Loktanella sp. M215: one gene and its partner. The protein of the gene in region 1 binds, or shares a complex with, the protein of each later gene. Links are inferred from orthologs where the notes say so. Each region holds a gene or a part of one and is shown in the gene's direction. Other genes may lie near its edges.

Region 1 (2,972 bases):
CATGGACGACGCGATGAAGACCTCGCCCATGGTCAACATCCCGCCAGAGCTTGCGGCTGCGGGCAAGTTCCTGCCCACCTGCTCTGCCAAGTCTCTGGAATATTACACGGCGATCTGGACCGAACTTCAGAAATAAGCCGCCAAAGACCCCGCGCCCGCCGGCATGGCCGGTGGGCGCGGGACCACAGCGCACCGTTCCGGACATTTGACCGCTGATGGGCGTCGGACCCTGACTGACGGGCCGGATGCCCCCCGGCGCGACAAGGCGGTCGCACCGCGCGCCTTCGCTTGTCATGCACAGACGCTGTCACTCCGCCTGTCACAACGGGACCGCGCCCTCGCTCACGCTCGCCGCGCCTCCACGGTCAGGACCGACGTTTTTCAACCGGAAGCATCATTCCACCGCATTCGTGAATTGCATCGCCGGCAATTTTCCGCCATATTCACCTCACGGCAGTATTGACGATGACACCGGCAAACCGGGCGCGTCACATGAACGACAGGCACAATCAATGCGTATTCTTTTTCTGGGCCTTGCCCTCGTGACTCTCAATTCCTGTGGCGCCGGTGTCCGCGGCGAAATGGGAAAGGCCTGCATGACTTCGGGCCGGTCGGCCGCGAACAGCGCCCTGTGTTCCTGCGTCCAGCGCACGGCGAACGCGACCTTGACGAACCGCGACCAGAAACTGGCCTCGACCTTCTTCGAGGACCCGCAAAAGGCACAGGACATCCGGCAATCCGACAGCAGCGCCCACGGAGCCTTCTGGAAGCGCTACCGCCAGTTCACCGGCCAGGCCGAGCGCAGCTGCCGCTGACACCCCCCTTCATCTGGTCGGAAATACTTCGGAGGTCCGGAGGCAGAGCCTCCGGTTCGCCCCAGAGGGGCGACAGCATCATCTGGACATGCCGCACGGTCCGGATATGAAGGACCCATGCGGTTCGACATCCCCCAGCTGACCCAAGGCATCCGCGCCGGCGACAGGCGGGCCCTGTCGCGCGCGATCACCTTGATCGAAAGCGCACGCGACGATCACCGCGACCTTGCCCTGCACCTTCTGGACGCACTGGGACAGGACCGGCAGGCCCTGCGGATCGGATTGTCCGGCACGCCCGGCGTCGGCAAATCTACCTTCATCGAAAGCTTCGGGCTGATGCTGACCGGGCAAGGGATGCGCGTGGCCGTGCTGGCGGTCGATCCCTCCTCTGCCCGCTCCGGCGGGTCGATCCTGGGCGACAAGACCCGGATGGATCACCTGGCTCGCGATCCGCGCGCCTTCATCCGCCCTTCGCCCAGCCAGACGCAGCTGGGCGGCGTCGCGCGCCGGACCCGCGACGCGGTGCGCCTGTGCGAGGCAGCAGGATTCGAAGTCGTGCTGATCGAGACCGTGGGCGTCGGCCAATCCGAGACCATGGTGGCCCAGATGGCTGACCTATTCGTGCTGCTACTGGCGCCTGCCGGCGGCGACGAGTTGCAGGGCGTGAAGCGTGGGATCATGGAAATGGCGGACCTTGTACTGGTCAACAAGGCCGACGGTGATCTGAAGGCGCAGGCGATGCGGACCTGCGCCGATTATGCAGGTGCACTGCGGCTGCTGCGCAAGCGGGCGCAGGACAGGGACGGCTTTCCCCTGGCCATGACCGTCTCGGCGCTGGACGGCGCCGGATTGGCGCAGGCCTGGGACCGGATGCAGGAGCTTGTAGCATGGCGGCGGGACACCGGTGTCCTGGCCGCAACCCGCGCCGATCAGGCGCGGCACTGGTTCCGCGAGGACCTGCGCACCGAAATGCTGGCCCTGCTGACCCGCGATCCGGAGCTTCAGGCCCGGATGGCTGACCTCGAGGCCGCTGTCGCGGCAGGGCGGATGACGCCCGCACTGGCCGCGCGGGCGGCGCTGGCACCCCTCAGGGACGACTGATGGCGGCTGTGGTGCGCGTCTTCGACGGCGACCACCTGCGCGCCGAGTTGGTGCGTCGTGGGGGGGCGACACTTTGCGTGACCTTCGATTATCGCCGGCTGGACCGTGCGGGCTTTGGCCCCCTGTCACCGTCACGCCAGATCGCCGCGGCAGGCCATGACCAGCTGATGATCGCGACACGGGGCAACGACTGGTTCATCAACCCCGACACCCCCGCGCTGGAGGCCGTCTGCCGCCCGCTGCGCGCCTCCTATGGCGCGGCCCGGGCCTTGGGGTTTTCGATGGGCGGATACGGCGCCTTCCGGTTCAGCCGCACCTTAAATCTGGGACATGTGGTGGCGGTGTCACCGCAGGTCTCGATCGCGCCGGATATGGTGCCGTTCGATCGGCGCTATCGCCAGGAGGGGCGCCTCTTCGACAGCGCGCTTGGCGATCTCACGGCACTGCACGACCCTGCTTTGCAGGGGGCGATCCTGTGCGACTCGCTGAACCTGCTGGACCTGACCCACGCGCGCATGCTGCAGGTGCTGTTCCCGGCCCTGCGTCTGATCCGGTTGCCGGGCGGCGGCCATCCCTGCACGCAGGTGCTGCGCGCGATCTCTCGCACCGGCCTGATCCAGCGGCTGGCGCTTGGCGAGGCGGCAGCGGCGGGCGCGCTGCAACAGGCGCACCGGCAGGCGCGCGGGCAAAGCGCCGGCTACTGGACGGCGCTGGGACGGGCCGCAGCTGCACGGCGCCCGGATCTGGCCGCCGCCGCAGGGTGGCGCGCGGCAAATCTGGCGGCCGCCGACACGGGCAGGGTTGACGAGGACGGAGATTCTGCGTAGGCGCTGCAAACCGAATTCACGGCTGCCCCAGGGTGGCCATTCCACCAATCGGATCGCACCGCAGGGTGCGTCCCCAAGACGGCCCGCCCCTCGGGGTCCGGCCAAAACACGAAGGATGATGCCCATGTCGCGCCGCTGCGATCTGACCGGAAAAGGCCCGATGTCGGGCAACAACGTGTCCCACGCCAAAAACCATACTCGCCGCCGGTTCCTGCCGAACCTGCAGGAC
Region 2 (3,222 bases), 1.6 Mb from region 1 along the record:
TGCAGGGTGCGGCGCATGGTCAAGACGCTCTTTCACATCGATGCGCATCGCTGTGCGACGACCATGTTTCAGGCCGAGCTCGACCAGAACCGGACGTCCCTGATCTGTGGCTGCAACATGCCCCGGACCGGCACCGTCACCCACGAAGGGCTGTTCGCACACCGCGCGCGCCCCCCCGGCCACAGCGCTGCCGACGCCGAGGCCGCCCGCCGCGTCGCGAACCGCCGCCGGTCGATGCCGGGCCGCTGTCCGCGGCTTCTGGTGTCAAAGGAAAACATGATCGGCACGCCGCGTGGCAACCTCGGGCGCGCGTCGCTCTCTCCCGGCCTTTCGCCGCGGCTCGCACGCTTCCGCGCCGCCTTTGCGGGGCAGGTCTACGCCGATGACCCGCCCACGCTACGCGCCATGGACGATCCGCTTTTGACCTTTACCGCACAGACCGCCATCAAGGTGCAACCCACCCATCGCCGGGTCGGGGACATCTGGACGCCGGACCATACCACCACGGGGGATTACCGATGACCGACAAAGCCGACTGGAAGACGATCGCCGCCAAGGAACTGCGGGGCCGCGCGCTCTCGGACCTGACATGGCACACGCTGGAAGGCATCGACGTCCAGCCGCTTTACACGGCCGAGGACGTGGCCGACCTGCCGCACATGGGCGGTATTCCGGGGCAGGCGCCCTATACCCGCGGCGTCAAGGCCACGATGTACGCAGGCCGCCCCTGGACCATCCGGCAATACGCGGGCTTCTCCACGGCCGAGGAATCGAACGCCTTCTACCGCGCGGGCCTCGCGGGCGGCCAGCAGGGCGTCTCTGTCGCCTTCGACCTCGCGACGCACCGCGGCTATGACAGCGACCACCCCCGCGTCGAAGGGGACGTCGGCAAGGCCGGGGTCGCCATCGATTCGGTCGAGGACATGAAGATCCTCTTCGACGGCATCCCGCTCGACAAAGTGTCGGTCTCCATGACGATGAACGGCGCGGTCATCCCGATCCTCGCCAACTTCATCGTCACCGGGATGGAGCAGGGCCATGACAAGGCGGTCCTCTCCGGCACGATCCAGAACGACATCCTCAAGGAATTCATGGTCCGCAACACCTATGTCTATCCGCCCGAACCCAGCATGAGGATCATCTCGGACATCATTGAATACACGGCCAAAGAGATGCCGAAATTCAACTCGATCTCGATCTCGGGTTACCACATGCAAGAGGCCGGCGCGAACCTGGTGCAGGAACTCGCCTACACCATGGCCGACGGGCGCGAATACGTCCGCGCCGCGATTGCGGCGGGCATGGACGTCGACGCATTCGCCCCCCGCCTGTCCTTCTTCTTCGCCATCGGCATGAACTTCTTCATGGAGGCCGCCAAGCTGCGCGCCGCCCGCCTGCTGTGGTTCCGCGTGATGGAGGAATTCCAGCCCAAGGATTCCAAATCCTCCATGCTTCGCACCCACTGCCAGACCTCCGGCGTGTCCCTGCAGGAACAGGACCCCTACAACAACGTCGTGCGCACCGCCTACGAGGCGATGAGCGCGGTGCTGGGCGGCACCCAGTCCCTGCACACCAACGCGCTGGACGAGGCGATTGCCCTGCCCAGCGACTTCGCCGCCCGCATCGCGCGCAATACCCAGCTGATCCTGCAAGAGGAAACCGGCGTCACACGCGTGATCGACCCGCTGGCCGGCAGCTACTACGTCGAGAAACTGACCCACGACCTCGCCGAAGCGGCCTGGGCGCTGATGGACGAGGTCGAGGAGATGGGCGGCATGACCAAGGCCGTGGCCTCCGGCATGCCGAAGATGCGGATCGAGGAGACGGCGGCCAAGCGTCAGGCCGGCATCGACCGTGGCACCGAGGTCATCGTCGGCGTCAACAAGTACCGCAAAGACAAAGAAGACCCGATCGACATCCGCGACATCGACAACGCCGGTGTCCGCGACAGCCAGATTGCGCGGCTCAAGACCACCCGCGCAGGCCGCGATCAGCCCGCCTGTGACGCGGCCCTGTCAGAGATCACGCGCCGCGCCCGCGACGGCGGCAACCTGCTGGAGGCCGCGGTCGAGGCCGCCCGCCAGCGCGCCACCGTCGGAGAGATCAGCGCCGCGATGGAAGAGGTCTTCGGCCGCCACCGGGCAGAGGTCAAAACCCTCGCCGGCGTCTACGGTGCCGCCTACGAGGGCGACGCAGGTTTCGCCACGATCCAGAAAGCGGTCGAGGATTTCGCGACCGAGGAAGGCCGCCGTCCGCGCATGCTGGTGGTCAAGATGGGGCAGGACGGCCACGACCGCGGCGCCAAGGTCATCGCCACCGCCTTCGCCGACATCGGCTTTGATGTCGACGTGGGCCCGCTGTTCCAGACGCCAGAGGAGGCCGCCCAGGACGCCATCGACAATGACGTCCACGTCATCGGCATCAGCTCTCAGGCCGCCGGTCACAAGACGCTGGCCCCCAAGCTGATCAAGGCGCTGGAGGCGGCAGGCGCCGGCGAAATCCTCGTGATCTGCGGCGGTGTGATCCCGCAGCAGGACTACAAGTTCCTGACCGACGCGGGCGTCAAGGCGATCTTCGGCCCCGGCACGAACATCCCCAAAGCGGCAGAGGATATCCTCAAGCTGATCCGCGACGCACGCACCTGAGCTTCTTCTGGCCAAAAATACTTCCGCCGGAGGCACGGCCATGGGGTCACCCATGGCCGTCTCGCTTGCCAAGTCCCGCCCGGCGGTGTCTGTAGGTCCAGACCCTTCGGACACCGCCCATGCTGACCTTCGATCACATCGCCATCGCCTGCACCGATCTGGCCGCAGCCGCCACCGACTTGTCACAGCGCCTCGGCGTCGCGTTGCAGCCCGGTGGCCGCCACGACCGCTATGGCACCCACAACATGTTGCTGGGGCTGGGCGAGCTCTACCTCGAACTCATCGCCCTCGACCCGCAGGCGCCCCCCACGGGGCGCCCTGCGTGGTTCGGCCTGGACCACTTTATCGGCCCGATGCGTCCCGCGAACTGGATCTGCCGCACGGACGACCTCGACTCCGCCATTGCCGCAGCGCCCGTCGATCCCGGTCCCGCCGTCCCGCTGACACGCGGCGACCTGCACTGGCAGATCACTGTCCCGGCTGATGGCCACCTGCCGCTGGACGGTGCCATGCCGACCCTGATCCAGTGGGCGAAGAACGCTCAGCATCCTACCGAGAAGCTTGCCGAATCCGGCTG

The links.
Region 2: the proteins of meaB (region 1) and scpA are in contact, whole or in part, in a crystal structure (PDB 8DPB), measured with the Methylorubrum extorquens proteins. The link is inferred for Loktanella sp. M215 from one-to-one orthologs. Residues at the interface, in SOR26638.1 of Methylorubrum extorquens: Arg20, Ala21, Ala24, Arg25, Thr28, Ser32, Arg33, Arg34, His37, Thr98, Gly99, Gly100, Ser101, Ile102, Leu103, Lys106, Thr107, Ala110, Ala113, Ile114, Asp115, Arg116, Ala118, Phe119, Ile120, Arg121, Pro122, Pro124; in SOR27001.1 of Methylorubrum extorquens: Glu577, Glu578, Asn579, Asp580, Gly581, Arg582, Arg583, Arg585, His596, Ala604, Ser605, Ala608, Asp609, Gly611, Phe612, Asp613, Val614, Asp615, Ile616, Gly617, Pro618, Leu619, Glu625, Arg628, Gln629, Val631, Glu632, Asn633, Asp634, Glu661.

The regions. Positions count from the first base shown.
Region 1 is NZ_WMEA01000001.1:3,644,844-3,647,815, forward strand. Bases 176-2,924 are described here. They hold meaB (methylmalonyl Co-A mutase-associated GTPase MeaB), read left to right. Parts: upstream 176-932; coding sequence 933-1,916; downstream 1,917-2,924. Other genes in these bases: GLR48_RS17895 (arginine transporter), read left to right, coding at 513-815; GLR48_RS17905 (alpha/beta hydrolase), read left to right, coding at 1,916-2,743; rpmB (50S ribosomal protein L28), read left to right, coding at 2,868-2,924. Outside these bases: GLR48_RS17890 (extracellular solute-binding protein), read left to right, coding at 1-136; more of rpmB, read left to right, coding at 2,925-2,972. UniProt on the Escherichia coli protein: Binds and hydrolyzes GTP. Likely functions as a G-protein chaperone that assists AdoCbl cofactor delivery to the methylmalonyl-CoA mutase (MCM) ScpA and reactivation of the enzyme during catalysis.
Region 2 is NZ_WMEA01000001.1:2,082,200-2,085,421, forward strand. The notes cover bases 83-3,081. They hold scpA (methylmalonyl-CoA mutase), read left to right. Parts: upstream 83-518; coding sequence 519-2,645; downstream 2,646-3,081. Other genes in these bases: GLR48_RS10200 (hypothetical protein), read left to right, coding at 83-522; GLR48_RS10210 (VOC family protein), read left to right, coding at 2,765-3,081. Also shown: more of GLR48_RS10200, read left to right, coding at 1-82; more of GLR48_RS10210, read left to right, coding at 3,082-3,222. UniProt on the Escherichia coli protein: Catalyzes the interconversion of succinyl-CoA and methylmalonyl-CoA. Could be part of a pathway that converts succinate to propionate.